Regions from separate parts of the Aeromonas sp. CU5 genome, predicted to be linked through region 1. Evidence: riboswitches for the same ligand, from Rfam matches in the RefSeq annotation. Region 1 holds a riboswitch; each other region holds the start of a gene.
The links. Region 1 has a riboswitch for cyclic di-GMP ahead of lafK (lateral flagellar response regulator transcription factor LafK). Riboswitches for the same ligand answer to the same signal wherever they lie in the genome.
Positions count from the first base shown of each region.

Region 2: it holds a riboswitch for cyclic di-GMP, as region 1 does, so the genes downstream of both, CK911_RS00915 (glycosyl hydrolase family 18 protein) here and lafK (lateral flagellar response regulator transcription factor LafK) in region 1, are expected to answer to the same signal.
Region 3: it holds a riboswitch for cyclic di-GMP, as region 1 does, so the genes downstream of both, CK911_RS00930 (glycosyl hydrolase family 18 protein) here and lafK (lateral flagellar response regulator transcription factor LafK) in region 1, are expected to answer to the same signal.

Region 1 covers NZ_CP023817.1:3,372,646-3,383,255, reverse strand. Annotated here, with positions in the region: gene fliQ (flagellar biosynthesis protein FliQ) at 1-13, shown strand, start outside; gene lfiR (lateral flagellar biosynthetic protein LfiR) at 10-792, shown strand; gene flhB (flagellar biosynthesis protein FlhB) at 789-1,925, shown strand; gene lfhA (lateral flagellar biosynthesis protein LfhA) at 1,929-4,004, shown strand; cyclic di-GMP riboswitch class I at 4,195-4,282, shown strand; gene lafK (lateral flagellar response regulator transcription factor LafK) at 4,421-5,803, shown strand; gene lfiE (lateral flagellar hook-basal body complex protein LfiE) at 5,808-6,137, shown strand; gene fliFL (lateral flagellar M-ring protein FliFL) at 6,146-7,891, shown strand; gene fliGL (lateral flagellar motor switch protein FliGL) at 7,878-8,906, shown strand; gene lfiH (lateral flagellar assembly protein FliH) at 8,919-9,611, shown strand; gene lfiI (lateral flagellar FliI-like assembly ATPase LfiI) at 9,604-10,610, shown strand, end outside.
Region 2 covers NZ_CP023817.1:201,993-212,602, reverse strand. Annotated here, with positions in the region: gene CK911_RS00915 (glycosyl hydrolase family 18 protein) at 1-2,343, opposite strand, end outside; cyclic di-GMP riboswitch class I at 2,445-2,532, opposite strand; gene CK911_RS00910 (PAS domain-containing hybrid sensor histidine kinase/response regulator) at 2,767-6,222, opposite strand; gene CK911_RS00905 (DUF2975 domain-containing protein) at 6,447-7,070, shown strand; gene CK911_RS00900 (helix-turn-helix transcriptional regulator) at 7,080-7,289, shown strand; gene CK911_RS00895 (hypothetical protein) at 7,297-8,514, shown strand; gene CK911_RS00890 (3-phenylpropionate MFS transporter) at 8,592-9,746, opposite strand; gene CK911_RS00885 (TonB-dependent hemoglobin/transferrin/lactoferrin family receptor) at 10,037-10,610, opposite strand, start outside.
Region 3 covers NZ_CP023817.1:213,647-224,256, reverse strand. Annotated here, with positions in the region: gene rstB (two-component system sensor histidine kinase RstB) at 1-1,105, opposite strand, end outside; gene rstA (two-component system response regulator RstA) at 1,127-1,837, opposite strand; gene yajD (HNH nuclease YajD) at 1,998-2,345, opposite strand; tRNA gene CK911_RS00970 (tRNA-Ala) at 2,486-2,561, opposite strand; tRNA gene CK911_RS00965 (tRNA-Ala) at 2,596-2,671, opposite strand; tRNA gene CK911_RS00960 (tRNA-Ala) at 2,720-2,795, opposite strand; tRNA gene CK911_RS00955 (tRNA-Ala) at 2,861-2,936, opposite strand; tRNA gene CK911_RS00950 (tRNA-Ala) at 2,964-3,039, opposite strand; gene CK911_RS00935 (glycoside hydrolase family 19 protein) at 3,817-5,748, opposite strand; gene CK911_RS00930 (glycosyl hydrolase family 18 protein) at 5,827-8,448, opposite strand; cyclic di-GMP riboswitch class I at 8,548-8,635, opposite strand; gene CK911_RS00925 (sensor domain-containing diguanylate cyclase) at 8,939-10,288, shown strand; gene CK911_RS00920 (IS1595 family transposase) at 10,325-10,610, opposite strand, start outside.

The DNA.
Region 1 (10,610 bases):
GCTCATCGGATGAATTCGCTGCTGTCCCTCAGTGCTGCTGACCTGACTGCATGGCTGGGACAGTGGTGGTGGCCGTTTATCCGGATCGGTATGGCATTCTGGGTGATGCCGGTTTTTGGGGATACCCGGGTGCCTGCGCAAGTCCGCCTGATGCTGGCGTTTATTATCAGTCTGCTGCTCGCCCCCATGATGAAAGATATGCCGGTTGTCGATCCTTTCAGTGCCGGTGCGCTGGTTCTGGCGGTCGAGCAGCTGTTATTTGGTTTGTTGTTCGGTCTGTGTGTCCAGCTGCTCTACATGGTGATGTCTACGGCAGGGCAGATCCTCTCCATGCAGATGGGGCTTGCGATGGCGGTGATGAATGATCCGGTCAATGGGGATTCTGCCCCCATCATCAGTCAGGTAATGACGGTTTTTTGTGCCTTGCTCTTCTTGGGGCTTAATGGCCATCTGGTGGTGCTCGACATCCTGGTGCAGAGTTTGCGTAGCTGGCCGCCGGGTTCATCTCTGGATCTGCTCGATATGAAGGGCGTGATCGGGTTGTTTGGCTGGTCTATCGGTGCCGCCCTGTTGCTGACGCTGCCTGCCGTTGTCGCCATGCTGATGGTTAACCTTACCTTTGGGGTGATGAACCGGACCGCCCCTTCGCTCAATATCTTCTCCCTCGGTTTTCCCATGACCCTGTTGCTCGGGTTGCTCACCATGGCGCTCTCCATCAGTGGCGTGCCCTCCCGTTATCTGGATTTGGTGACCCATGTACTTGAACAACTGCGAGGGTTGACCCCGGCATGAGTCAGAACAGCGCGCAGGACAAAACCGAAGAGGCCTCCAGTCAGAAACGTCAGAAAGCGAGGGATGAGGGGCAGATCGCCCGCTCAAAAGAGCTCAGTTCTGCCGGTTTGCTGCTGCTTGGCGGATTGGTGATGCAGTGGATGGTGCCGGGGTTTGGCCAGTTCTTTGCCGAGTTGATGAAGCGCCCGCAGCGTTTTGACTGGCAAGGTGCCCGTGATCCGCAAATGATGATCCATTGGTTGGGTGAAGCGCTGATAAACATGCTGTGGGTGCTGCTGCCCCTGTTTGGCTTTTTGGCACTGATGCTGGTGTTGCTCAGCATTGTGCCGGGCGGCATGGTACTGACCTGGAAAAAGCTGCTGCCCAGTGGCGAGAAGATGAACCCTTTGAAGGGGCTGGGGCGCATGTTCTCCAAGAACAGCCTGATGGAGTTGCTGAAGTCACTGCTCAAGGTGACGCTGATCGGCGGCACGCTGGCGTTGATGCTAAATCATCAATGGCCTTCTTTGTTGATGATGAACCGGATGCCCCCTCAGGCGGCCCTCGAACAGGCGCTACGGATCCTCTCCCAGGCATTTATTCTGCTGGGGAGCGTGCAGATGCTGATTGCCGTGCTGGATGTGCCCTATCAGCGCTGGTCGCTCAACAAGCAGCTCAGGATGACCAAGCAAGAGGTCAAGGATGAGCACAAGAACAGCGAAGGGCGTCCCGAGATCAAGGCCCGGATCCGCCAAGTGCAAGGAATGCTTGCCCGCGCGCGTATCGAGCAGCGGGTACCGCAGGCAGATGTGATCATCGTTAACCCGACCCATTATGCGGTGGCCATAAAATATGATGCGGCTCGTGCCAATGCCCCTTTCGTGATTGCCAAAGGGGTCGACAGCATGGCTGAGCGGATCCGTCAGGTTGCCAAGCAGCATGACAAGATGGTGATGAGCTTGCCCGAGTTGACGCGAGCCATCTATCACTCGACCAAGGTGGATCAGGAAGTCCCCGCAGGGCTGTACACGGCAGTTGCCTATGTATTGAACCATGTATTGCAGTTAAGGGCGTATGAGGCAGGCAAGGGGAGGAAACCGACTCCTCTTGCCCCGTTATATGTACCGCCCGAGTTACGTCAACCTGAGAGGTAAGTTTTGAACTGGCGTGTATTAACCCAATCCTATACCGCAATTCCGCTGATGTTATTGGCCATTCTGGCCATGATGATCCTGCCTCTGCCCGGTTGGCTGCTGGATGCGCTCTTTACCTTCAACATCGTGTTGGCGGTACTGGTGTTGCTGGTATCTGTCTCGGCCCGCAGACCACTCGATTTTTCCGTATTCCCTACCGTGTTGCTGGTTGCCACCTTGATGCGTCTGTCGCTGAACGTGGCCTCAACCCGGGTGGTGTTGTTGCACGGTCACGAAGGGCATGAAGCGGCCGGTAAGGTCATTCAGGCATTCGGTGAAGTGGTGATCGGTGGCAACTATGTCGTCGGTCTGGTGGTCTTCGTGATCCTGATGATCATCAACTTTGTGGTGATCACCAAGGGTGGCGAGCGGATTTCGGAAGTATCTGCCCGCTTCACACTGGATGCCATGCCGGGCAAGCAGATGGCCATCGATGCCGATCTGAATGCCGGCACCATGGATCAGCATCAGGCAAGAGCCCGCCGTGAGGAGATCGCGCGCGAAGCAGACTTCTATGGTGCGATGGATGGTGCCTCCAAGTTTGTTCGTGGTGATGCGATTGCTGGCCTGCTGGTGTTGATCATCAACCTGGTGGGTGGGTTGGCCATTGGCATCTTCCAGCATGCTTTGCCCGTCGCCGATGCCTTCCAGCGCTATGCGCTGCTGACCATTGGTGATGGTCTGGTTGCCCAGATCCCGTCCCTGCTGATGTCGACTGCCGCTGCGATTATCGTGACTCGGGTCAGCGATGAGGGGGAGATGGCTGATCAGGTTGGCCAACAGATTCTTGCTTCCCCCCGGGTTATCTATACCTCGGCAATTATCATGTTGATATTGGGTCTGGTGCCAGGCATGCCCATGTTCGCATTCCTCAGTTTTGCTGCTGTGCTGGCTTGGACTGGCTGGAGTGTCAGCAAGCGCGCCGTCAATGTGCCGGATCTGGATGCGGCGCAAGAGCTGACTCGTCAAATGATCCAGCCTGAACAGCAGGCACTGGAGTGGCAGGACTTGCTGCCGGTTGATACGGTTGCCATCGAGCTTGGTTATCGTCTGGTACCATTGGCTGAAACGGATAAAGGGGCGGAATTGCTTGCTCGGGTGCGCGGGATCCGCAAAACCCTCTCTGAGCAGTATGGCTTTCTGCTCCCCGAGATCCGCGTGCGCGACAATCTGCAGTTACAACCGGATCAGTACCGGATCAAGTTGTCCGGTGTCGCGTTGGCGATGGGGAATGTGGATTGTCAGCGCTTGATGGCGATCAGCAGTGGTGAGACTTATGGTGCGCTCGATGGCGAGTTGACCCAGGACCCTGCCTACGGTATGAGTGCGGTCTGGATCTCACCGGAGCACAAGGCCAAGGCGCTTAATCTCGGCTACTCGGTGGTGGACTCTGCCACAGTGATTGCCACTCATGCCAGCAAGCTGTTGCGTGAACAACTTGATGCGCTGTTTGGTCATGATGAAGTGGGCAAGCTGGGCCAATACCTGGCCAGTCAGTCACCCCGGCTGGCTGAAGAGCTTAATCTGGCGCTGACCCAGATGCAGCAATTGAGAGTTTTTCGTCAATTGCTAAAGGAACAGGTCAGCCTGACCGATATACGTACCATTGCTACGACACTGCTGGATGCGAGTGAGCTGACCAAAGATCCGGTCTTGCTGGCCTCTGATGTGCGCTGCGCCTTGAAGCGCCAGATTGTGCGACAGGCCATTGGCAATCGCGATGTGCTGGCCACGTTTACCCTGGATGATCGACTTGAGCAGACATTGCTGGCCGCGATGAACCAGTCACAGCAGCAGGGCAAGATCCAGCTGGACAGCTTCCCTGTTGATCCGCAACTGCTGGCCCAATTGCAGCAGAATATGCCGTTGGTGAAGGAGCAGCTGCAGCAGTTGGGACATGCCCCCGTGTTAGTTGTTATGCCTCAACTGAGGCCGTTAATGGCCCGTTATGCCCGATCATTTGCAAAGGGTCTCAAAGTGCTTTCTTACAATGAAATACCTGAAGAGTTACGGGTGGAGGTAATTGGTACACTTGGTTAATTGCTGTTGGATAAATATCCTGAAGGGAAGTGTTTTTTCCGCACTCCTGCTTGAATTACCGTATGAATACTATATGATGTGACTAAAATTGACGCAGTGCTACGTCAACTAAAAATAATCATTATAACAATAAGTGTGTATTCAACGACCAAGCGAACAATATGGTCGTGCCGTCCAGACATGGACAATCACATGATAAGGGCAAACTGAACTGAAAAGTCAGGACGCAAAGCCTCCGGTCTAACAGCGGGAAAGCTAATGACAGCGGGGTTACCAAGGTGTATCTAGACATCTCCTTGTTACCACATCGATATAATGTCGCACTGTTGATGCAGTGCGATCTTGTATGGCGTTCTTGTCTCTGACTCTTCATCTTTATTGATTGTTCTATCCACAGTCGCAGGTGTCAGATTCCTATGCTTTCGGGATTACCGATAAATACAACAAACGGGTTGTGTAGTCATAGCATTACCCCACACATATTATTGATACGACCCACATTAACCGCTGAAAATATTATCAAAACACGCCTCTCGGAAGAGGGGTATCGTGTATCTAGTGTTAATTCTGTTAAACAATCAAAAGGCATTATTGCTGGCAATGATGTTAATTTGATCTTGCTCGATATGGATGCCATGACCGAGCTTGGGCCGCGTATTCTACGCGAGTTTGAGGGGCTAGACTGCGTCATCATGGTCAATGAGCATCAGGCTGCGATTGCTGCGGAAGCCATGTGTGCCGGGGCTATCGACTATATTGTCAAACCCTTCGGCACTCAGCAATTGCTTGATGCGGTGCGCGGTGCTTTACGCCTTCGTCAGGCGATCCCCAATCTGATAGCCGTTTCTCCCATGAGCCTGCAGGTATTGCAACTGGCTCGGCGAGCGGCCAAAACATCTGCCACCATTCTCATCGGTGGTGAGTCCGGTACCGGTAAAGAGCGGTTGGCCCGTTATATTCACGAAATGTCAGTCAGGTCTGAAAAGCCGTTCGTGGCAATTAATTGTGCGGCCATTCCGGAGGCAATGCTTGAGTCGATTCTTTTCGGCCACAATAAAGGTGCGTTCACTGGTGCTACCTCTGCACAGCCTGGCAAGTTTGAATTGGCACAGGGTGGTACCCTGTTGCTGGATGAAATATCTGAACTGCCTTTGAACCTGCAAGCCAAGTTATTACGGGTGTTGCAGGAGAAAGAAGTGGAGCGCCTTGGCAGTAATCAAACGATTGCGCTGGATGTTCGAATTATTGCTGCCAGTAATAAAGATTTGCGGACTTTGGTTGCTGATGGGCTGTTCCGTGAAGACCTTTTTTATCGCCTTGATGTTTTGCCAATGAGCTGGCCCGCCCTGCGTGAACGTCCTGACGATATTATTCCTCTGGCTAACTACTTTATTGAGCGTTATGCACCTCAGCAGGGATACAGCTTGAGTCAGCAGGCCTGCCAGTTGCTGCTGTCTTATGAGTGGCCAGGTAATGTGCGGGAGCTTGATAATGTTATACAACGTTCGTTAATTATGGCGCGTGGTTTGCATATACAGTCAGTCGATTTGATGCTGCCAAATTGTATTCTTGTCCAAGAAACAGCCGCATCAGACATGTGGCATGCTCCTGAGGGGTTAAGTGAAACCCGTCGGAATGCCGAGTTCCAATTTGTATTAGAGACCTTGCGCCGCTTTCGTGGCCATCGTACCCGCACAGCCGATGCACTGGGCATGACGACCCGGGCGCTGCGCTACAAGCTTGCGGCGATGCGTGAGCAAGGCATTGATATTGAACAGCAGATTCAAGCAGAGGGATAACATAGTGAAGATTCAAATGATGTCATCACAGGTGACACTACTGCAACAAATGCAGGAGATGCAGCGTGTCGCCAGTCAGACTCCTTCTATCGAATCCAATAGTGATGTATCGGGAGCATCGTTTTCAGATGCGATGCACGATGTGGTAGGGCGTGTCAATGAACAGCAAAATATTGCCTCAAAGTTGATGGCATCGGTCGATGCCGGACAGAGTGATGATCTGGTTGGCGCCATGGTGGCGAGTCAAAAAGCTGGCCTGAGTTTTTCAGCCTTGATGCAGGTGCGCAACAAGCTGATGACCGGTTTTGACGACATCATGCGCATGCCACTTTGAGGTAACTGATGACTGAACTTGTAACATCCCCTGAGGGGACTGCCTCCGATTCGTTCAAGATCAAACTTCAAGAGGGGCTGCGTAACTGGCGTACTCTTTCCCGTGACAACAAATCGATCCTGACCATTGCCCTGCTAGCTGCGATTGTCGCTGGTACCATTGTGGTGATCCTGTGGACCTCCAGCAAAAACTATGTCCCCCTATATGGTAAACAGGAGCTATACGATACCGCCAACATCATGGAGATGCTGGAGAAGGAACAGGTGCCTTTCCGTTTGGAAAAAAGCACCGGTCAGGTGTTGGTTCCTGAAAACCAGTTGGCTCATGTCCGGATGGCGCTTGCTGCACGAGGGGTTCGTGCGGCTATGCCGTCTGGCCTGGAAGGTTTGGACAACGTAACCGGATTGGGCACCAGCGAATTTATGGAAGGGGCGCGTTATCGTCATGCCCTGGAAGGTGAACTGGCCCGAACTATCATAGCGCTTGATGCTGTGCGTAGTGCCCGTGTTCATCTGGCTATACCGAAGCGCACGCTGTTCGTGGGGCGAGATGAGGAAAAACCCAGCGCGTCAGTGATGCTCGATGTGCAACCGGGCCAATCCATCGAAGCAGGCCAGGTCGAGGCGATCGCCAATCTGGTGGCTGGCAGTATCTCCGGAATGAAACCCGGTGCCGTGACTGTGGTGGATCAATCAGGCCAACTGCTCAGCGCAGAATTGGGCGATAAGGTTGGTTTTGGCAAACAGAGTGTCCAGCAGATGGAGTATGTCCGCAAGCTGGAGCAATACATCCGTCAACGCGCCAGTGACATGCTCTACCCCATGTTGGGCAGTACCAATTTCAAGGTGCAGATTGCGGCTGACGTGAACTTCAATGCTGTCGAAGAGACCCAACAGCAGCTCGATCCGCAAGGTGTGGTGACTCATGAGTCCAACAAATCGGACAAAACCGTCGATGCGTTGGCGATGGGCATTCCCGGGGCGCTTTCCAACCGTCCGCCAGAAACCTCAGCGAAAGAGGATAAAGCCGATACCGCCAAAGGTAATGCTGCGCAGCCACAACCACAGAATGATACACGTACTGAGCGTCAGGAAGTCAGCAAGCAGTACGAAAACAGCCGCACTATAGTGCATACCACTTATCAGCAGGGGCGTCTGGAGCGGATCAACGTATCCATTCTACTTAACCAACAGATCGCTCCTGAAGGTGGCTGGAGTGCCGATCAACTGGAACAGATCCGTCAGATGGTGGAGCGTGCAGTCGGTTTCGATGAGTCTCGTGGTGATCAGATCAGTCTGCAGGCCTTTGATTTCAATGGTGCAGTACCAGTGACGGCTCCCGAATCCGGCTGGTGGGAAACCCCGTACTGGCAAGACTCCTTGCGTTATCTGGTCGGCGGTTTGCTTGGCCTGACGCTGGTATTCTTCGGTATTCGCCCGTTGGTGAAACATCTGGTCCGTACCCAGCAACAGCCGGATATGGAAGTCAATCTGGCAGATGAAGAGCTGGAGCCCACCGTCGGATTGTCCATGCGTAGTGATGATCCCCAACTATCGGCCGCGTTGTCCAATGGCTTGATCCACGCAGACAACAAGATAGAACCTCAGTTCTCTTCACTGGATATGGAGTCACTGCCAGAGCCGGGATCTGAACTTGAGGTGCAACTCCAGCATTTGCAGTTGCTGGTTGAAAAAGATACCGCCCGTGTGGCGGAGGTTGTCAGAGCGTGGGTGAGTGGCAATGAACAGCGTTAACTTGAATCAGAGTGCCGTCGATATCGATATCGACAACCTTGAAAAGGCCGCCATCTTGTTGCTGAGCATGGGGACCGAGTCTGCTGCCAAGGTAATGCAGAAGCTCTCCCGTGACGAGGTGCAGCGTTTGATCTCCAAGATGGCGGCTCTGTCTGGCGTCAGCGCTATCGAAGCGAAGTGGACATTGCAGCAGTTCTTCAACCAATACCGAGAGCAGAGCGGGATTGGCAGTGCCTCACGGGAGTATCTGGAACAGACGCTGGATCTGGCGTTGGGTCAACGGCTCTCCCGTAGTTTGCTCGACAGCTTGTACGGCGATGTGATGAGTCAGGATATCCAGCGCCTGCAGTGGGTGCCTGCCGATGTACTGGCCCGTTTCTTCCGCAACGAGCATCCCCAGATGCAGGCTGTGCTCTTGGCATTCCTTCCGCCCCAGACTGCGTCCGCCGTGCTCGATGCGTTGCCCGGTTCGGTTCATGACGATTTGCTGGTGCGCGTCGCAAGTCTCAGCAGTGTCAGCGAACATGTGCTGGGTGAGCTCAGGCTGACGCTGGATCGCTGTCTGGCTTACGTGGCAGATCAATCCGGTGCCAAGGTAAATGGGGTGCGGCAGGTGGCCGATATCCTCAACCGCTATCAGGGTGACAAGGAGCAGATGCTCTCGCTGCTGCGTGAGCATGATGGTGACATGGCTCTGGAGATCGAGAAGAACATGTTCGACTTCATGGCGCTGCGCCGTCAGAGCGACGACACCCTGCAACGGTTGGTGCAGGAGCTGCCCAGCGAATTGCTGGCACTGGCCCTCAAGAACACCGAGACCACTTTCCGCAAAGTTATTCTGGGTGCCATGCCGAAGCGGATGGCTCAGGCGCTGGACGATCAGATCCAGAACCAGGGCAGTGTCTCTTTGCGCAAGGTCGAGCAGGCCAGGGAAGAGGTCATGCAATTGGTCCGCGAGTTGGTGGAGCAGGGCGAGATCGAGTTCCAGCTGTTCGAAGAGCCCACCGTCAGTTAACAGGAGGCATTCATGAGTCACAATGTACGCAAATTGATGCCTGGGGCGACCCGTCTGTATCGCTTCCCTGCGCTCGGTCAGAGTGGGGAAGAGGCTCAGAGCCAACAGGAACAATTTGAATTCGGCTATCAGCAAGGGCTGGAGCAAGGTCACGACGAAGGTTATCAGGCTGGTTATCAGCAAGGGTTGACCTGCGGTCTGCAGGACGGTGAGAGCACCGGTTTGCAACAAGGGCAAACCCGCGGTTTTGCTCAGGGTCTTTCGGAGGGGCGAGCTGCCTTCGAACAGGCGATGGTGCCATTTGCCAAGCTGCAAGAGCAGTGGGAGTCGCTGAGTCGGGCCCGGATGGCCGAGCAGAAAGAGCTGATTGCCAAACTGGTGGCGCAGGTTGCCAAACGGGTCATTATGGCCGAATTCACCCTCAATCCGCAGCAGGTGATGAATCAGGTCGAGCAGGCGCTGGCTACCTTGCCGAGTGAATCGGAAGAGCTGGTGATCTACCTCAACGAGGGAGATCGGCAACGACTTGCCGAGCAGGGGGTGACTCGTTGTGAAGGGTGGCCATTGCAAGTCGATGCAGCACTCGGGGTGGGCGATGCCCGTATCGAAACTCGCGCTGCCGTCGTCGAGGTGAGCACCAGCTCCCGTTTGGCAAGTTGCATCGAACAGCTCAACAGCTCGCTGGACGTGCCGCAAGATGCATGAGGCCTTGCAGCAGGCACTGACCAGTGCGCTGGACAATCTGGATGAGTTGCCCGCGTTTCGTCGTTTTGGCCGGTTGGTGCGAGTGACCGGCCTGACTCTGGAAGTGGTCGGCTGCCAACTGGTGATGGGGCAACGTTGTCGTGTCAGTACGGCAAGTGGAACACCACTGTTGGCTGAGGTGGTCGGTTTTAACCGGGATATCTCTTACCTGATGCCGCTGCAGCCGATGAGTGGCCTCTTCGCTGGTGCTCAGGTCGAACCTATCGATGGAGAGGAGACCGTTCGACTCGGTGTTCACTTGCTGGGACGGGTACTCGATGGGTTGCTACAGCCGCTCGACGGGCAGCCGTTACCAGACGTTGGTGACAGCGTACCCCTGTTTGCTCTTCCACCAAATCCACTATTGCGAACCCCGGTACGTGAACCGCTGGATGTCGGTATCCGCGCCATTAATGGCCTGCTGACGGTTGGTAAGGGCCAGCGTTTGGGGCTGTTCGCCGGTTCGGGGGTCGGCAAGAGTATGTTGCTCGGCATGATGACCCGTAATACCGCAGCCCAGATCGTCGTGGTGGGGCTGATTGGTGAGCGGGGTCGTGAAGTGCGCGAATTCATCGAGCACAGTCTGGGCGCCGAAGGTCTGGCTCGCGCGGTGGTTATTGCTGCGCCAGCGGATCAATCTCCACTGATGCGGTTGCGAGCGGCCCAGCTATGTCACCGGATTGCCGAATATTTCCGTGAGCAGGGGCAAGATGTGCTGCTGCTGATGGATTCACTGACCCGTTATGCCCAGGCACAGCGTGAAATTGCACTGGCCATCGGTGAACCCCCCGCGACCCGGGGCTATCCGCCCTCGGTATTCAGCATGCTGACCCAGCTGGTGGAGCGAGCCGGTAACGGCACGCATCCGGATGGCAGTCTGAGTGCTTTCTACACCGTGCTGGCGGAAGGTGATGATCAGCAGGATCCGGTGGTCGATGCGGCGCGCGCCATTCTCGATGG
Region 2 (10,610 bases), 1.4 Mb from region 1:
GCCGCTGTTATAGGTGGTTGCCGCTTTCCAAACTGGCCAATTGACCGCATCCGGATCAGTCGCCGTGCAACCACCGCCGCCGCTGGCCGGTTTGACCGTCAAACGGGTTGCCGCGCTGGCATCCAGCCCGCCGTCGGAAACGGTGAGGCTAAGATCATAACCGGTGTCGCTGGTCACGCTCGGGCCTGTCACCACCAGAGTGGCGCTGTTCTGGCCTGTCGCGGTGATGCCTGCTGGCACGCTCCACTGATAGGTCAGCGGATCGCCGTTAGGATCGGAGGCGGTGGCCTTGATGGTCACCTGCTTGCCCGCCTCCACAGAGGCTGTGGCTGGCACACTCACCACCGGTGCCAGGTTGGCTTGCGGCGCCTTGTTGGTGACAACAACCTGATCCTTGGCACTCAACTGCTGGTCATCGGTCACCGTCAGCTCGAACACCAGATTGATGTCGCTCGCCACGGCGTTCAATACCACCCGCGCCTTGGCCTGAGTGGCGTCGAGCAAGCCAGCCTGCGGCCCGGAGATCTGCTTCCAGCTGTAACTGAGAGCACTATTCTCCGGATCGTGGGAGGCCGAACCATCCAGCGTCACCTCGGTCGGACCGGTCACCTTGAGGTCACTGCCCGCGTTGGCCAATGGCGGCTTGTTGACCGGCGGCGTGATGCCACTGCCGTGGCCCAGCCCTTCGTGCATCGCATTGAGGATGTCGCCGTTGTCGGCGTCGATCTCCCAGGAGAAGAGGCCACCGAGCTGGTTGGCCAGCACATACTGCCCCTTGGCCTTGACCGAACGCTCATTGTCATAAGTGATGAGATCGCCAGTGGCCGCCTTGAACAGATAGGGCCCCTCGGCCACCTCGTCATAGCCCTGCTCCCAGCCAGCCCCCATCCGGTTGTTGACGATGTCGCGGTAATCCACCACCCCATCTTCCCAGGTTCCTTTCACCTTGCCGGTCGCCTTGCCGGTGAAGGGGTTGTTACCCTGATAGCCGCTCACCCCGGTCCAGCCACGGCCATACATGGCGGCACCGACCACCAGCTTGCCAGGATCTACCCCCTGCGCCAGCAGCTGATTGACCGCCTTGTCGGTGGTGTACTTGGTATTGGGATCCCAGCTCGCCGCATAGAGGTTGGTCTGGTGACCCAGCTCGGTGTTGCTCCAGCCACCGTTGTAGTCGTAGGTCATCATGAAGATGTGATCCATGTAGGGCTGGGCTGCCTTGTAGTCCACATCCTGGATCTTGTCGCCACCCGCCCCGATGGCCGAGGTGAGCTCATACTGGCGACCGGTCTCGGCCTCCAGCTCGTCGAGCATGGCCCGCAGCTCCTTCATCAGGGTCACATAGGTGGCACCATCGCTCGGGCTACCCAGCTTCGGGTTGGCGCCCTGTCCGCCCGGGTACTCCCAGTCGATATCAACGCCGTCGAAGAACTTCCAGGTCTGCAGGAACTCCTTCACCGAGCCGACGAACACATCGCGCTTGGTTTTGTCACCGAGGAAATAGAAGGGGTCGGAAAGGGTCCAGCCGCCGACCGAGGGGAGGATCTTGAGGTTCGGATAAGCCTGTTTCAGGGCCATCAGGTTGCCAAAGTTGCCCTTGTAGGGCTCATCCCAAGCGGAGAGATTGCCTTGCGACATCTGGACGGCAGCCCAGGGATCGTGCATCGCCACCTTGAAGTCGGCGCGACCGGCACACGCTTTCTGCAGCGCCTGGAAGCTCCCTTCGATCTCTTTGAGGCTGTCGTTGAGGCCATCCCCGCCACAGATGGGGGTGAAACCATAGAGGATATGGGTCAGGTTCTGGGCCGGGATCTTGTCGACGGTAAACTTGCGGCCATAGACCCCCCACTCCACATAGTAAGTCCCCACCACCTTGCCGGACTTGTTGGCGTAAGGCTTGTTGTTCTCCTGCAGCGCGGCCTTGAGTGGCGCCAGATGGCTGCCGTCGGTATCGGCGACCACTATCTCCTTCTTGTCGGAGAGGGTACATCCATCGGCGTTGCAGAGGGCTATCTGAGCCTGGTACCGCCCCCCTTTCTTCACCTTGAATTTAGCCGTTCCTGCAGCGGCAGAGGGGCCGGACCACATCTCCTTGCCATCAAACAGCACCTTGGCGGTCTGGCCAATATCGCCACTCCAGAGGTTCCAGCTCACTTCGACGTCAGCGGCATCCTTCCGCTTGACCAGATTGTTGTAGGCGCTGGCGGCTTGATCGACCTCCACAATGGCAAACTTGGTGGGGCCCGCGGCAATGGCAGGCTTGCCGGGGGGCGCAGCATAAACGGAAGTGGCACAACAGAGACCGACCGCGAGGGCCAGCATGGTAGGCTTTGGACTTAGCATTGTTATATTTCCCTATTTCGTTATGTAGGCAACGAAAAGGGCGACGCCCTGACAGGTAACCCAGAAGCAGTGCGGCCTCTTGGCAAAGGTGCACAACAACCTGTGGTGGCCCCGCTATCTCAAGTACGGCTCATCCCTGGACCGGAAGCTTTGCGTCCCGATCTCGCGATCGGTTTGCCCTTTAGCTACTTCATTCGCGATAAAAATAATCGCATCCCGACTATAGAGTGAGCGGATCAGGTGCGCTACTGTCGACTTTCACAACAAGTGGCTGACCAGAATGGCTATCGGTCGTTATCACACGAAATAGTGAAGGGATCATCGCCAATCCGGGGCCATGTATGACGAACCACCATGACGATGGTTGTCACCATATTTGTGCGGTTTTGTGAGCCGGTTCACGGCTTGCCGCCTGAGGTGCTGCTATCGCAGCAACAGGCTGTTCATCAGCGCCCGCAGTTTGAGCGGTTTGACCGGCTTGCTGATGTAGCCGTAACCTCCCTCGCGGATCTGCGCCTGCAACTCGCTCTTGCGATCGGCGCTGATGATGATGCCCCCCAGCTCGTCGCCACACACCAGCTGCAGCGCAGCCAGCGCCTCCAGCCCGGTCTTGCCGTCGTCGAGGTGATAGTCAGATAGCACCAGCCTAGGCACAAACCCTTCTGCCACCAGCACTTCGGCTTCGGCCAGATCAACGGCGCAGCGCACCTCGCAGCCCCAGCGGCCGAGCAAGGTGCTCATGGCGGTCAGAATGTCCCGCTCGTTGTCGATGCAAAGCACGGCCACCCCCTCCAGCTGGCTGTCACGCACCACAGGCACGGCCAACTGATGGGGCACAACCGGGCGGGTCGCCAGATTGAGGGTCACCGCAAAGACCGACCCCTTGCCCGGCCAGCTCTGCAGGGTGAGCTGATGACCGAGCACTTGCGAGATGCCGCGGGCGATGGCGAGTCCCAGACCGAGCCCCTGCTCCTTGGCGGTGCGGGAGTGATCAAGGCGGGAGAACTCGTCGAAAATTGCCTCCTGTTTATCCTGCGGGATGCCGGGGCCATTGTCCCACACCTCGATGCGGATCTTCTCCCCGATCCGGCGACAGCCGAGCAGCACCCGGCCAGCCGGGTTATAGCGAAACGCATTGGTGAGGAAGTTCTGCAGCACCCGCCGCAGCAGCCGCACATCGCTGTGTACCGCATGCTTGCTCTCCACCACCGAGAAGTGGATTCCCCCCGCCTGCGCCAGCACGCCAAACTCCGCCTTGAGGTTGTCGAACAGATCGCGCAAGGCGAAGTCGATCTTCTTGGCCTTGAACTTGCCCGCTTCGAGCCGCGAGATATCGAGCAGATCGGTGATGAGATCTTCGGTCGCCCCCAATGCATCGTCGATATGGCGGGCGATGCGGGCCTGATCACCAGATGCTGGCAGCATCTCCAACAGGGAGGAGGTAAACAGCTTGGCGGCATTGAGAGGCTGAGTCAGATCGTGGCTGACCGCCGCCAGAAAACGGCTCTTGGAGTGGTTGGCCCGCTCCACCTGCTGGTTCACCAGCAGCAGCTGGCGGTTGAGTTCGGAGAGCTCGTGGGTGCGCTCGGCCACCCGCGCCTCCAGATGTTCGTTCGCTTCGCGCAGCACCCGTTCCGCATCGCGAAACGGGGTGATGTCGGTAAAGGTCATGACGAAACCACCGGCGGGCATAGGGTTGCCCTGCATCTCGATAACCCGCCCGTCCGGGCGCTCTCGCGCCGAGATATGGGCGCTGCCGCGCTTCATAAAGGCGACCCGCCGTGCCACATGGTCCTCGATATCGCCGGGGCCACAGAGCCCCTGCTCGGCGTTGTAGCGGATGATCTGCTCGATGGAGCGCCCCGCCTGAATAAGCCCCGGAGGATAGTGGAACAGCTCGATGTAGCGGCGATTCCAGGCCACCAGCCTGAGCTCCCGATCCACCACAGAGATCCCCTGCCCGATATGCTCGATCGCCCCCTGCAGCAGGCCGCGGTTGAAGCGAAACACGTCGGAGGCCTCATCGACAATGGTGGCAATCTCCTCCAGTTGCATGTTGCGCCCCTGCAGGGCCGAGGCGAGCACCAACCGCGCCGACGAGGTGCCAAATACCCCTGCCAGCAGCCGCTCGGTGTGGGCGATCAGCTCGGCCGAAGCCTGCATCTGGGGCGCCAAGGTGCCGCCCCGCTCACCGGCGAAGCGGCCAAAGGCGCGCTTAACCCGGCTCGAACCGACGAAGCGAGCCGCCAGCATCTCCAGCTCCTTGACCGAGACCCGCGCCTGATAGAGGGCGGCGGTATCACGGCTCGGCTTGCCGACGAAGTTGGCCGCTTGCAGCCGCTCGCTCACCGCCGGGCGCGACAGCAGGGAACCCACCACGTAGCCGAGCAGGTTGAGCACGAGACTCAGGAAGATGCACCAGGCGCCCAGGCTAAGATCGCGAAACGCGGGCCAGTCCGGCGGTGCCAGCAGCTCGGCCAGCGGTGAACCGGCCAGCAACCCGCTCTCCACCAGCAGGGTCACGAACCAGAGACTCACCCCGAGGAAGAGACCAAGATAGACCCCCTTGCGATTGCCGTGGCGCCAGTAGAGACCGAGCAGCAGGGCCGGTGCAAACTGGGCCACAGCGCCAAACGAGAGATAGCCGATGCGGGAGAGACTGGTGAGATCGCCGAGCCAAAGGTAGAGCCCCCAGGCCGCCAGCAAAATCAGCAGAATGGCGCCGCGGCGCACCTGCAGCAGCAGCCGCACCAGCCGTTCGTCGCGCCCCTGCCGCCAGAAACGGCGCAGCAGCACCGGCAGCACCAGATCGTTGCTCACCATGATCGCCAGCGCGATAGTGCAAACGATCACCATGCCAGTGGCCGCCGAAGTGCCGCCGAGAAAGGCCAGCATCGCCATGCCATCAAAACCGAGGGCCATCGGCAGGCTGATCACATAGGTGTCAGACGCCACCTCAGCCCCCAGCCACAGCTTGCCCGCCAGCGCCAGTGGCCAGATAAAGAGCCCCATCACGAACAGGTAGAGCGGGAAGATCCAGCGCGCCCAGTGCAGATCCTGCCCCTGATTGTTCTCCACCACAGTCACATGAAACTGGCGCGGCAGGCAGATGACGGCGCACATCGCCAGTACCGTATAGATGGCGAGCTCCAGCAGGTTGCCGGGGCTCACCGCCATCACCTGCGTAAAGAAGTCGCGGGTCACCTGCTCGTGGGCAACGCCGGGTTTGCTCAAAATCAGCCATAGGGCAAAGCCCCCCACCGCGATAAAGGCCAGCAGCTTCACCACCGATTCGAAGGCGATGGCCACCACCATCCCCCTGTGGTGCTCGGTGGCATCGAGATGGCGAGTACCGAACAGGATGCTGAACAGCGCCAACAGCAGAGTGACCCCGAGCGCCAGCTCGCTGGTGTTGCTGGTCGGGCTGATGCCACCGCTATTGACCATCAGCAGATCCAGCCCGGTGACGATGGCTTTGAGCTGCAACACCAGATAGGGGAGGATCCCCATGATGGCGATGAGAGAGATCACCATGGCGAGCCGCTGGGATTTGCCGTAACGGGCAGCGATAAAGTCGGCGATGGAGGTGATGTGCTCGCGCTTGGCCACCAGAATGAGGCGAGCCAGCAGCCGCCAGCCAAACAGAAAGACCAGCATGGGGCCAAGGTAGATGGGCACCGGCGACCAGGGGGATTCACTCGCCTGCCCCACGGTGCCGAAGAAGGTCCAGGAGGTGCAGTAGACCGCCAGCGACAGACTGTAGAGCAGCGGTTGCCCCTTGAGACGGTGCCGTTTGTGCTTGTCTGCCACGAAGGCGATCAGAAACAGCAGCCCCAGATAGGTGAGCGACAATCCGATCAGCAGCCATCCCTGGTGCATCGATAACTCCTTGTCCATGTTGAGTTTTTGTATACAACCTCGCCAGTCTAGAGAGGCAGCAGCCAAAAGTCATCCCCTTCGGACAGATTGAAATTATCGTTTTTCAATAAGTTTTGCCTTGACTGTATATCGTAAAACGATAAACATTCGCCCATCTGCATATTGATAAACAATAAACTTAAAACCATTCCGCCAGCGGGATGGCGCCCACCATGAGGTTCATGATGAGAACGACCAAACTTGAACGCCTGAGCGTTCTGATCGAGTGGCTGCTGCTGTTTGCCCTGCTCGCCACCCCCACCATTACCCTGATGGAGACCTGGTCCCACCTGTTGGGCGGCAATGACCTGCTGCAAGAGGAGCTCAACCAGATCATCCACAGCAGCGGCTCGCACATTCTCAACGGCGTGCCGCTGGCCAATGGTGAAACGCCATCCCTCGACCTCATCCCGCAGCCCCCCCTTACCATGGCCGACTATCCGCTGCGCACCGCCAACCGGCTGCTCGGCACCCTGGTGCAGTTGCTGCCGGATCTGGTCTTCATGCTGATGCTGTGGCAACTGCGTCAGCTGTTTCGTGGCTACCGCGCCGGTCTGCTCTTCACCTTCGAGCAGATCCGCCGCTATCGGCAGATCGGTGTGCTGCTCTGTGTATCCTTCCTGGTCGAGCTGATCCAGACCCCCTTGCTCGATACCGTCCTCACCATGAGCGGCCCCGAGATACATGGCTCCGTCTCTATCAGCTCGTCCGATTTCCGGCTGCTGCTAGCGGGACTCATCGTACTGGCGCTGGCACTGGTGATGCGCGAGGCCAAACTGCTGGCCGACGAACAGCAACTGACGGTGTAAGTGGAGCCTATGTCCATCATCATCCGGCTCGATGCCCTGCTGGCCGAACGCAAGATGACCGCCCGCGAGCTGGCACAGCGCATCGACATCACCGAGGCCAACCTCTCGGTCCTCAAAAATGGCCACGCCAAGGCGGTGCGCTTCTCCACTCTGGAGGCCATCTGCCGTGAACTCAAATGCCAGCCCGGCGATCTGCTGGGCTACGAGCAGGAGCGCTAACCCCCTTATGAGTCGTCATCTCACCCTGTTTGCCCTGTGGCTGCTGCCACTGTGGGCCTGCGCCGCCGATGGCGCGAGCGGCCCCCGCTACCTTATCGAGCAGGGCGCCAGCGCCAATCTGCTACAAGTTCACCTCACCATGCAGGGTGATCCCCCTTTTACCCTGCTCCCCGCCCGCCAGTTGCCGGGCAGTGCAACGCCGGTTTCCCCCGCGCTGGTCTGCCTTGCAGACAACCAGCCGGTTGCCCTCAACCAGCCCTTCTCTTGCAAGGAGGTAGGCTGGCAGATCACGCTCACACCCGCTCCGGCACTGGGAGCGGATGCCTCGGCCCAACAGTCGCTGCTGTTTGCCCCCAACCAGTGGCTATTGACCGAGTGGGGCAATCTGGTGCGCCAGCTGGGGAGCCGCCGAGGGGAGATCTGTCTGCCGGATGGCTCCTGCCAACCGCTACCGAGTGTCAACCAGCCGCCGCTGATCCTGCCATTTGGTCTAGCCACTGTTCCTGTCAACAAGTCAGCTCCGCGGCTGGTGCTGAGCCATGATGAGACCGCCAATCAGCTCGATCTGCCGGCCTTGCAGCAGCAACTGAATGAGATCATCGACTATCTGGCCTTCCAGCTCGATGTGGCCCCGCCCACTCACCCGTGGCAACTGGTGTGGCTGGGACGAGATGTGGCGACTCGCTCCCTCGGCGGCGCCGCTGGGGATCAGGTGTTTGTCGCCAACTACCCCACCATGAATGGCAAGCCGACGCCACAGGCCCCCCTGCGCCTGCTGCGCACCTCGGCCCACGAGGCGGTGCACATCCTCAGCGCTCACCACTCTGCTCAACAGCCCACTTGGGTCAACGAGAGCCTCGCCGAGTACCTCGCCATCAAGGCGCTGCGCCGCTTTCGGCTGCATCAGGTCACGGCGGTCAACGAACTGGCCGAGCGAGGCAAACAGCTGCCCCATAGGGAGAGCGGGCTCTATCGGGCAGCCCGCGAGGTGCTGGCTGGCGATCGCTCCTACTACCCGCTCTTTTACGTCAAAGGGAGCGCCTTCTGGGAAGCGCTGGAGCGGGAGCTGCAACACAATGACGTGACGCTGGCCCAACTGCTACCCCAACTGAGCTGGTTGCCAGATGGCCGCTTTGATGCCGCCTCCAATGAGCGGCTTGCTGGCACCATCGGCTCGGATACCTGGCACCGCCTCAGCCGCCACTATTTTGGCGAGCAGCAATAACGCCGCAAACCGCAGCAACGAAAAAGGGAGAGCCGTGGCTCTCCCTGTTGCTAGGTGATGATTCAGATAGCCCAGTATCAGGCCGGAGCACTCTCCTGCGCAGACGGCGCAAAGGGGCGCAGCCGCAGGAAGAACACCGGCAACACCACCAGCACCATCAGGAAGAAGATGCCGCCGCCGAGGGGCTCGAACAGTACGCCGCAGATCGCCATCAAGGCCGCCACCGTCATGCCGAGGCCCAGGGCCGCATAGAGCGCCTGGGTCGGGATCAACTGCTCGGCGGGCAGCTGGCGAGTCATGAAACGCACCGCCCCCAGATGGCTCATGCCAAACGTGACCGCGTGCAGCAGTTGCCCCAGCACCAACACCCATAGCTCAGTCGAGGCCCCCAACAATACCCAGCGCACCACACAACCGATGGCACCGGCGATAAAGAGGCTCTGGGCACCAAAGCGCTGCAAGAACCGCTTGTCGGCGGCGAACATGCAGATCTCCGCCACCACCCCTAGCGCCCACAGATAGCCGATGATGGTGCCGCTATACCCTTGCGCCTTCCAGTAGATGGCACTGAAGCCGTAATAGGCGGCGTGGCTCCCCTGTAGCAGAGCTGTCAGCAGCAAGAAGCGGCGCACCGGCGCACTGCGCAGGGTTGCCAGCAAAGAGGCCTTGGCCCGCTCGCCCTGACTATCCTGCGGCGCCGGATAGAGCGGCAGCCAGCTGAGCAGCAGCATCAGCACCAACCCCGCCACCATGGTGTGCAAAATCCACTCGCTGCCAAAATTCCCTACCAGCGCCCCCACCAGCGTCGAGGCGACAATAAAGGCAAACGAACCGCACAGCCGCACCTTGCCGTAATCGAGGTGCGCCTGCACCACCATGCGGGTCGCCAGCGCCTCCCCCACCGGCATCAGGGTCGGATAGATAAAGTTCGCCAGCAGGGTCAAGCCCACCAGCCACCAGAGGTTATGACTGAGGTAGAAACCGAGAAAGGCCAGCAGACTGAGCAGGGAGAGCAATCGGGTAACCGGCAGCAGATGGCCCGCCCCCTTGATCTGCCCCATCACCATCAGGTTGCCGGCAAAGCGGATCGCCATCCCCGCCCCCAGCAGCAGACCTATCATCTCGGCGCTGACGCCCACCCCCTCCAGCCAGAGCGACCAGAACGGCAAGTAAGCGCCGTAGACAAAATAGAAGGCGCCGAAAAAGAGCGCTAACCAGGAGAACGCGGGCATAGATCCTCTGCAACCGGATGACGGGAGCAGAATGATAACCCATCCTCCCCCACAGATCCCGATGGAAACCCCGCGAAAAAAACGAAAAAACTTCAATAAAATTGAACTATTACCGAAGAAGCAGGGTCTACCTGGTAACACCTCCTCCTGGTTAGTGTTGCAATCCTTCCACCCGCCCATGGCGGGTTTCTTTTTTTAGGCAAACATCTGCTCTGCTCCATCGTCACAACATGGCGGCCACAAAAAAGGGGCCGAAGCCCCTTTGATCATCTGCGTCTGTTGTTTGCTCTTTAGAATACGTATTTGACCCGTGCGCTCAGGTTGCGGCCCGGCTCGGTCATGGCGCTGGTATCAGAGCCTTCGGCCCGACCGGCGATGCGCTCGTAGCTGGTGTACTCCTTGTCAAACAAGTTGAAGACCCCAACGTTGAGCTGCAGATCGGTCATCGGGTTGAACTGGGCGTACATATCCACCACGCCCCAACCGGCCGCCTTCACATACTCGTTGCCCTTGGCATCCTTGCGTACCTTGTCCATGTCGTCGGCAAAGCGCAGGGCGGTGTTGAAGTTCCACTGGAACTGTTCCAGACGCACACCGACAGAGCCGTTGAGCGGGCTCAGGCTGTTGATGTAGTTGCCATCCCCATCCTTGCCTTCAATGTAAGCCAGGTTGCCCCAGACATTGACGATGTCGTTGAGCCAGTAATCCGCCTTGGCCTCAACCCCTTTGGTGGTCGCCTTGCTCAGGTTCTGGTACTGGTAGACGGCGGTGCGCCCCTGTTGACCCACTTCCACCATCTCGATGAAATCATCGAACTTGTTGTAGAAGCTGGCTACTTCATAACTGAAACCGTTACTGCTGCCA
Region 3 (10,610 bases), 1.5 Mb from region 1:
GGGGGGCCAGGGCCGGATCGATCCCCGGTCCGTCGTCACTCACCTCCAGCAGATAGTGATCCTGCAACCGGGAGAGCGAGAGGGTGACCCGACTCTCGGCATAACGCAGGGCGTTGCCGATCAGGTTCTCCACGGCGCGCGTCAACAGCCGTTGATCGCCGCACCAGGGCATCTGGATGACCGGCAGTTGCAAAGCCAGTGCTTTCTCCGGGTGCAGTGCCTGCCAGTCTCCAAAGTGGAGCTCCGCCCACTCCACCAGCTCCAGCTCATCGAGCTTGAGTGGCAGCTCGGGCCGATCCAGCCTGGCATAGGTGAGCATCTCTTCGATAAGGGAATCCAGCGCCCCCAGATCCCGCTCCAGTGCCTGCTGCTCGGTCTCCGAGGGTTGGGGGTCAAGCATGGCAAGCCGATAGCGCAACCTGACCAGCGGGGTGCGCAACTCGTGGGCGATGGCATCGGTCAGCTGCTTGCGGCTAGCGAGCATCGCTTGCAACTGGGCGGTCATCTGATCGAATGTGCGGCCGACCCGAGCCAGGCTGCTGCCTTGCGGCAGGTTGGTACGACAGGAGAGATCCCCATCTCCCACCCGGCGCGCGATTTGCTCGAGCTGGAGCAAGCCGCGCCAGTGGGGGCGCAGCCAAAGCAGCAGTGGCAGCCCTAGAGAGAGGCCGATCACCAGCAGCAGCCCCACATCGACCCAGTGAAGTTCGTGCAGATAGGAGAGATAGGGCACCGGGCCGACGATCAGCACCTGATCGGTATCGGGGACACGCTGCAGGAAGGTATCATCCTCTTCGACGATGACGATGTTCCCTGCGGCCAGAAAGGCCTGATCCTCGCTGGCCAGGGGCTGGCGTGCCAGCTCGCCGATCTTGAGGGGCAGGGTAAACTGGCTACTCTGTTCCGCCAGCCGCTCCGGCCAGTGCTGTGGCGGAGTTCTCGCTAACTCGCTGGTCAACAGGCCAAGGGAACCTTGCATCATCCGCTCGAGGTAGCGGTCACCCGCCCGCTCGGCAGTCACCTGATAGACCACGCCCACCAGCAGGATGGCCAGGGTAAAGCAGCCGATCAGCAACAGGTAGAACTGGATAAAGAGACGGCGCATGGCGGTGCTCCCGAAAGAGGGTTATTCCCAGGCGTGGGGAACGAACAGATAGCCCTTCTGGCGGACCGTCTTGATCCGGGTCGGGTTGTTGGGGTCATCCCCGAGCTTGCGGCGCAGGCGGGAGATAGCCACATCCATGCTGCGATCCTGGCCGTCATACTCCCGACCGCGCAGGCTGCGAAAGAGGGTTTCCCGTCCCAATATTTGGCCTGCGTGGCAAGTGAGCTCCCACAACAGATCAAAGTCAGCGGTCGAGAGGGCAATGCTCTCGCCGTCGAGCCGCACATCCCGACCCGGTCCATCGACGTGCAATCGGCCAAATTGCAGTTGCTGAGGCACACTGCTGGTGGCAACGGGTTGGGTTGATGTTTGCTGGTGCTGGCGAAACTGCACCCGCAGGCGGGCAAGCAGCACCGGCGGTGGGGTGGTTTTGAGGATGTAATCGTTGGCGCCAAGCTCCAGACTCAGGATCTGGTTCATGTCGCTGTCCAGCGAGGTGAGCATCACTATGGGGCCGTCAAAGCGCGGCCGCAGATCCCGACAGAGAGACATGCCATCCTGCCCCGGCAGCATGATATCGAGCAGCACCAGATCGGGCTGTTCGGCCTCGATCCGGGCTAGCGCCATATCCCCTCTGGGTTCGAGGATCACCTCCATATCGTGGCGACCAAGCCAACGGCTGATGAGTTGGCCAATCTCGGGATCATCTTCAACAAAAAGAATGCGCTGCATAGAAAGGTTCCATTCGAAATCGATGAAGACACGATGCCGGCCAGCATAACAATTAGGTCACCTAGCTCAATCATACGCCAGGAACATCTGCGTCCCTGTTACACCACCCGCAGGGAGCTGACCCGCAAAGGGGTGTGAATCCATTCTGTCAGCAATCCCTCTACGACTTCTTATTCATCCGCGCTTTTAAATCAGCAAAGGGGTTATGGGTCGCTCCACCGGCAGCGTTTTTGGCATCTTCGCCAGCAACGACCGTTGAGCCATATTGATAAGCTTCGGTGTATTTTGAATGCTCATGATCGTGACAGTACAGACAAAGCAGTTCCCAGTTACTGCCATCTTCAGGATTGTTGGTATGGTCGTGATCGATGTGATGAACCGTCAGCTCGCGAAGGTTAGAGTACACAAACTCCCGAGAGCAGCGCCCACATATCCAGGGATATAGTTTCAGGGCTTTTTCACGGTAGCCGCTTTCCAGCTGCGCGTAGTGCTTAGAGATAATTGCCATAATTGATACCAGCCCACCTGAACGTGTGAATGCAATATGGTATCACTGCTGCCACACCGCTCGGCTGGAGAAATAAAATTTTCGTACAACAAAAAGGCCACCGCATTGCGGTGGCCTTTTTGTTTCTTGTCACAAGAATTTGGTGGAGCTACGCGGGATCGAACCGCGGACCTCTTGCATGCCATGCAAGCGCTCTCCCAGCTGAGCTATAACCCCGATTTGTGTGAATGACCGGCAGTCATTCTGAATTTGGTGGAGCTACGCGGGATCGAACCGCGGACCTCTTGCATGCCATGCAAGCGCTCTCCCAGCTGAGCTATAACCCCAAATTCGGTACTGAATGAATGGTTCTGGCGGCCATTCATCCTAAATAGTGGTGGAGCTACGCGGGATCGAACCGCGGACCTCTTGCATGCCATGCAAGCGCTCTCCCAGCTGAGCTATAACCCCACAAAGGTCGGCCTGGGTGATACACACCGCACTGCCCTGGGTATTCAATACAACAATCGAGAATCTGGTGGAGCTACGCGGGATCGAACCGCGGACCTCTTGCATGCCATGCAAGCGCTCTCCCAGCTGAGCTATAACCCCTTTGATTCCAGATTGTTCGAGGAGAATTGGTGGAGCTACGCGGGATCGAACCGCGGACCTCTTGCATGCCATGCAAGCGCTCTCCCAGCTGAGCTATAACCCCAACTCACCTCGGCGCTGACGAAGTTATCTCCGGCAACGGAGGCGGATGATAGGCATCGTGAGCTTTGCTGTCAACCCAAAAATAACTGCCATTGATTCGTTTAGTCAAAATTGCAGCAGTCCGCTGTTTTTACCAGCAAGGAGCATGCTATCTCTCTGTTTTATGTCACAAATCGGCTCAAACTCCGATCTCAAGCCGCGATAGAGTGCAGCCCGTGCAGCAGGCCCCTTTCCGATGCAACGCTTCCGCTCTCTTGCCTTTATTGCAGGTGCGCAAACAGACTCGCTCTCATCACCCCAATCAACCCTCTCCATGAACAAGAAACCCTTTCCATAAAGAATGTTGCACTTGAAAACCTTTTCTATGATTTTCGTAAATTTACAACATAAAAAGTTGATCCAGCTCACAGATAACCATAGGATCAAACCGTGATCCAGGTCACACACCATAACCATAAATGACAGAGCGATGAGGTAAACCATGTTTGAGAATCTGGCAGTCCTGTTCCGCCTCAAGGGCGCAACCACCAAGAGCGGCATTGTAGAGAAAGATGCCTATGCACCGTCCACCCGTGAATACTACTTTCGCTACGGCAAGTAATCGGTGAAAGTATTTCACCAATAACAGTAATAAAACTACATCACGCACATCCTATCGCAGCGCCATCCAGGTGCTGTCCTGTCCCGGCCAGAGAGAGTCCTCGGCCAAACCTGAACTCCACCAAACGAGAATGGGGCCCGCAGGCCCCATTTTTTATTGCATTGGCTCATTGCCGGATCACAGCTTGATCCAGGCATCGCTCCATGCGGTTCCCTTACCTGGCTCATAAGCCCAGGCTGCACCGGAACACCAGCCGGTGTAGGGATGCGGTTTGCACTCGTAGCTGGCGCCGCCATTGCTCACGCGCTCGCCCGCTTTATAGGGAGTGCCCGCCTTGTAGGCCGGGTAGTCACCATCCGGTGGGGTTACCCCCCCCTCTTCCCCTTTGACCAGCAGGGCGTGGTTAGCACTGCGACTCAGGCTCCCTTCGTCGGTCACCGTCAACTTGATAGCCAGCTTGGTATCGGTGGCCGGCTGGGGCAGGGTCAGCTCCAGCGTGACCTGATCCAGTGCCGGGGCGGAGGCGCCGGCAGGCAGGGTCCAGGCATACGCCAGCGGCTTGCCTTCCGGATCGCTGGAATGCTGCGCGGAGAGGGTGACCTTGCTGCCGCCTTCGGCTTGCGCCGGGCCAGTGATGCTGGCCACCGGTGGCAGGTTGGACCCGCCACCATTGTCTTCAATCACCACCTCGGGGAAATAGCGCTGAATACAACGGGTATAGTCACCCTCTTTGAACGCACTATAAGGAGTCTGGTAACCCACCAGTTGACACTCATAGCTCTTGCCACCGTTGGGATTACCAGCAATATAGTTCCAGTTATCAACCCAGTAGATGGGCACTGCGCCCGCCCCTTTATCGTCAAAGTACTTCATGTTTTTGCAGCCAAGAACTTCGTCAGCCGGGATCGGTACGCCGAAGTAGTTGGCAAATTCGCGGTAGTAGTTGATACGGTTCTGGGACTGGGCATGCTCGGCATTGCCGCCACACTCAACGCCACCGTTGATGATCTGGGTAGTCACCCCGAAACCGGGTAGCAGACCGTTCTGCTTGTCATGGTCGTTCGGCTGCCAGGTACCGTCGATGACGTGCAACATGGAAGGCTTGGGCGGCTGCGGATAGGTATAGAAGAACACCGCGCTGGCCAGGTTCAGCCAGCTGTCGGCCACCAGCTCCGGCTGGTCGAGCAGGGTGCGCACCGTGCCAAACATCGCCTCGGAGAAGGGTCCGTAGTTGAAGTTGTAAGAGAGCTGCTTGGCGCCGCGGCCGAAGTAGCTCTTAAACTCGCCATTGTCGAAGGTGCCGCATGGCCACTGCTGCCCCTGCCATACGCTAGGGCTGCATTCAACGTTATAACCGCCGCGCATGGTTTCGTTCCAACCCATCTCGCGCACATAGACCAGCGCCTGACGCCACTCGGCCTCCGGACGCCAGCTCTCGTGGCCGCCGGTCTCCTGAGCGAAGTGAGCAAACATGGTCGCCAGGGTCTTGCGGCAGATGGCGTCGGCATCACGGCCATCGCTGTAGCTGCTGCACAGAGCTGGGAACTTGGCCGCCGCCTGCAGCAAGCCACGGTAGGTATACTCGGGAGCGCGCAGCGGGAACAGGTAGTTGAACTGGCTCTCGCTGAGCAGGCTTTCCACCAGCTTGACGTTATCCGGGTTGTCGGCACGGCCCGGCTGCACCGCTTCCACCACCAGATTGTCACGGGTAGCAATGGAGGCCTTGACTGCTTCCATCGCCGGGAAGTCGGTCAGCGCCCGCTCTTTGGCATCCAGCTCTGCCTGGCTCATATAGACAGGAGTGGTGGTGCCATCCGGCGGCGTAGGTGTGGGTGTTGGCGGAGTGGGCTTGTCGTCACCGTCACCATTGTCCGGCGGGGTCACCTCACCTTCGCCGATCAGCTTCCACGGGGTATCCCACTCGTTGGCAACCGCCATGCTGGGGGTCTGGCCCGGGTTGACCCACCACTTGGCTTCAAATACCTGGCCGTTGTAGTTGACCTGGCTACCGCCCGGGTAGGATTTGTTGATGTCGTATGCTTCGGCCGCCCACAGGTGGCCACTGAGCATCAATCCGGCAAGCAGAAGGGTGATGCGATTTTTTTTCATTATTGTTGCTCTCTTAACTTTATTAGCAGACAAAAACGGGGTCTAAACAGACCCCGCCACAATCATAATGATGTCAACTTAACGGCAGCTTGCTGCGCCAACATCAACCCAGACATCGTGCTTGCCCGGCTCATTACCTTGAGTCCACCACTTGGCCTTCCATTGACGACCGTTGTGGTTGGTAAGTTCCCCGCCGTTGTAGACAACCGCAGCGTTCCAACCCAGCTCAACCTGGCTCTCCAGTGACCACTGATCCGCAGTGCGGCTAGGTTCATTGCCCTGGGTCCAGTACTTGGCACGCCATACCAGCTGGTTGTGGCTCACCTTGTCACCGCCGTTGTAGACCTTGCTGGTCTGCCATGCCGGGACGTTGGCCGCTTCCGGGTCGGTGGTATTGCATGAACCACCTTCCCCACCGTCACCGCCTTCATTGATCGGCGTAACGGTGAGACGGGTTGCCGCACTGGCGTCGAGTGCGCCATCGGAGACGGTCACAGAGAGGTCATAACCGGTTTCAACATCCACTGCAGGACCGGTGACCACCAGGGTGGCACTGTTCTGGCCAGTAGCCGAGATACCGGCTGGTACTTGCCATTGGTAGATCAGCTCGTCGCCATTGGGGTCGGATGCCTTGGCGGTGATGCTCACCTGCTTGCCCTCTTCTACTTTGAAGCTGGCGGGCAGAGTGACCACCGGAGGCAGGTTCGGTTGCGGTGCCTTGTTGGTCACCACCACCTGATCCTTGGCACTCAATTGATGGTCATCGGTCACGGTCAGCTCGAATACCAGCGCGGTATCGGCGCTCACGGCATTCAGATCGACCCGCACCTTGGCTTGCGTGGTATCACCCAGCACGGCTTGCGGACCGGAGACCTGCTTCCAGCTGTAGGTCAGGGCGCCTTTCTCCGGATCGTGGGAGGCTGAACCATCCAGGGTCAGGGAGGCCGGACCGGTCACAGTCACGTCGCTGCCCGCATTGGCGACCGGCGGCTTGTTGACTGGCGGGGTGATCCCCTCACCATGGCCGAGACCTTCGTGCATGGCGTTGAGGATGTCGCCGTTGTCGGCATCGATCTCCCAGGAGAAGAGACCGCCCAGCTTGTTGGCCAGCACATATTGACCTTTCGCCTTGACTGAACGCTCGTCGTCATAGGTGATCAGCTCACCAGTGGAGGGCTTGAACAGGGTCGCCGCTTCGGCGGTCTCGTCGTAGTTGTACTCCCAGCCTGCCCCCATGTGACTGTTGACGATGTGGCGATAGTCCAGCACGCCATCTTCCCAGGTTCCCTTGATCTTGCCGGTCGCAGTACCGGTGAAAGGATCGTTGCCTTGATAGCCGCTCACCCCTTTCCAGCCACGACCGTAGGCGGCGGCACCGATCACCAGCTTCTCGGAGTCGACCCCCTGTGCCAGCAGCTGCTGCACGGCAGAATCAGTGTTGTAGCGCTTGTTGGCAGAGCCATTGGTCGCCTGATACAGGTTGGCCTGATGGCCCAGCTGGGTATTGCTCCAGCCACCGTTGTAGTCGTAACTCATCACGAAGAGGTGATCCATGTACTGCTGGGCAGCCTTGTAATCCACATCCTCAATCTTGTCGTAACCGGCACCGATGGCGGAGGTGAGCTGATAAGTACGACCGGTCTCGGCCTCCAGCTCGTCGAGCATGGCGCGCAGATCCTTCATGATCAGCACATAGGTTTCACCATCTTTGGTCTTGTCCCCCAGATTGGGGTTGGCGCCGTCGCCGCCCGGGAACTCATAGTCGATATCGACACCGTCGAAGAACTTCCAGGTCTGCAGGAACTCTTTGACCGAGGCGACGAACACGTCACGCTTGGCTTTGTCATGCATGAAGAAGAAGGGATCAGAGAGGGTCCAGCCACCGACGGAGGGGAGGATCTTCAGGTCAGGATAGGCCTGTTTGAGAGCCATCAGATTGCCGAAGTTGCCCTTGTAAGGCTCATCCCAGGCGACCAGCGCACCCTGCCCTTTTTGCAGTGCCGCCCAGGGGTCGTGAATGGCGACCTGGAAATCCTTACGCCCAGCACAGGAGCGCTGCAGCGCCTGGAAGCTGCCGGAGATCTCCTTGAGGCTGTCGTTGAGGCCATCACCACCACAGATCGGGGTGAAGCCATAGAGGATATGGGTCAGGTTCTGGGCTGGCAGCTTGTCCACGCTGAAGTTGCGGTCGTAGACACCCCACTCCACATAGTAGGTGCCGACTACCTTGCCAGATTTGTTGGCATAAGGCTTGTTGTGCTCCTGCAGGGCAGGCTTGAGCGGCGCGAGGTGGCTGCCATCGGTATCGGCAACCACGATCTCTTTGGCATCGGACAGGGTGCAACCATCGCCGTTGCACAGCGCGACCTGCATCTGATAGCGGCCACCCTTGTACACCTTGAAGGTGGCGGTGCCGGCCGCTGAAGAGGGGCCGGACCACACTTCTTTGCCATCCAGCAGCACCTTGGCAGTCTGGCCGATATCGCCGCTCCAGATGTTCCAGGTGACGGTCACATCGGCGCCATCCTTGACCTTGACCAGCTCGTTATAAGCGCTCGCGGACTGGTTGACTTCGACGATGGCAAACTTGGTGGGACCCCAACCAATGGCGGGTTTGCCCGGAGCAGCCGCATAAGCGGCGGAGGAGGCGAGCAGGGTACTGACCACCATGGCCAGCAGTGCGGGTTTTGGACTTAGCATATTGCTTTCCTTTACGTTATGGAAAAAACGAAAGGGCAACGCAACACGACAGGTAACACAAAAATGACCACCCCTTGGCAAAGGCAGTCTGCATAACACTGTGGTGGCCCCGCTATCCTAGGTCAACATGTCCCTTAGACCGGAAGCTTTGCGTCCCGACTTTTCAATCGGTTTGCCCTTGTCACAACTTTATTTGCAGCGATAAATAATCGCCGATTAACTGTATGGGTATTCAATGGTTTAAGCAAATCCGACCATTGTTCATCAAGCAGGGGGCACAGGGCCACCTGACGAATAAAAGATTAAAAAACAGACACTTGTAAATTTGCAGCCTTTGGCGTGTCAATGATAAGGCCATTTCATTTTTGCGACACAAGTCACATTAAACCAATAAAAATCAACAAGTAAGAGCATTAAATCGCCAAGGGGTCATCTGAATCAGATTAAATGCATATATACTCGCCCCTTTGCATGACCAGCAGGGATCTTCATGCTCATCGATCTTCCAACCCGAACCAGACAACCCAGATACGACAGATTTGTTCGTCTGACGGTCTATACGCTGCCGCTGTCAGGGATACTCCTTCTGATCAACAGCCTCAACGGCTGGCAAAGGGCTCCACTCGCCTGTGTTCTGGTACTACAGAGCTACCTTATCTGCACCAGCTGGCTCTACCGCAACTACCGCTACCATCTGCACCGCCAGTGGCAACATCTTGACGAAGCACTCCGGATCAATGAAGTCACCACCGAGCTGGCACGCAACTCGGCGCAGTACCAGACCGAAGAGGCCTTTCTGGAGGATCTGCTTCGGCGGGCCATCATGTTGATCCAGGGGGCCGAGATGGGCTGTCTGCTCAAACTGGAGTCCGAGAGCGGCATGCTACGATATGAAGCAGCCATTGGCATGGATCTGGCCAAACTGCGCCAAGTAGAACTTCCTCTGACCCACTCATTTCAATACAAGCTGACCAAAGGTCGATGTCACAAAACGCTGCTGATCAATGATCTCTCCAGACTCAACGCCAACACGCCCCTCACGACAGAGGACCAAACCCTCCTTATCGACTGCTGTGATCAACCGATCCGCGCCACATTGGCCACCCCCATTCATGTGGATGGCCGGCTCTACGGCATGTTGAATATGGACAGCAGCAAACGCCATGCATTTACCCGCTACGACAGCCACCTGATGGCGATCCTGGCACGAGATATTCGCCACGCAATCACCATCTATCAGCAGTCCCACCGCATCTATCAGCTGGCCAATACCGACCAGCTGACTGATCTTGCCAATCGCCAGCGATTCGAGCAGAGCCTACTCGATCAACCGGAAGGCACCCTGCTGCTGATCGACATGGACAATCTCAAACAGCTCAATGACAGCTGTGGCCATCTAGCAGGCGATCGCGCGCTACGCCTTATCGCAGACGGAATACGCCGCCATTTTGGCAAAGATGTTATTGCAGCACGCTTTGGGGGTGATGAGTTTGTGTTGCTCACTCACTTTTCGCCCACCGAATTGCAGCAGGCTCAGGAAAAACTGACCAACATGTTGGCCAGCGCGTCCCCTCCCATCTTCTGCAGCATGGGCTCTGCGTATTACAGTGGTGATTTCAATACGGCTTTTGCTCAGGCAGATTCCGCCATGTATCAGCACAAACGGCGTCGCAAAAAGGAGTGCGCCAAAGCAGCCTTGGGGATGACCTCCGTCCCACCACATTCAGGTAATACGCGCCATTCCAGCGCCAGATCGTGCTCTGTTGAAAAGAGGGCTGAAGCTGACTGGGAGGTCCATGAAGAAAGAGCAAGAGATTCGGTCTGCTCGATGTCCATCTGACTAACTCTTATGCACACAGAGCGCCAATAAAAATGGCTATGTCCCAATTACGTGTTGCATGGGGTACCCCAACGCCTCATGCAGACACGCTTTGATATTCACTCCCTTCCCGTAACGCTCCAGCATCCTGCGCCAACCCAGATAATTCCTCAGGTAATGAGTTGCCACTCCATGGAAGCGCTCCATCCACTCTTTCAACCGATGGTGATACCCATTTACATGCTGGATGTGATACGCACCGACCACCCGCTCACCCTGACGATTGCGCACCACCTTATGGGTCACGCCCTGCTCTTTGCTGAAACTGGCATATACGCCCGCA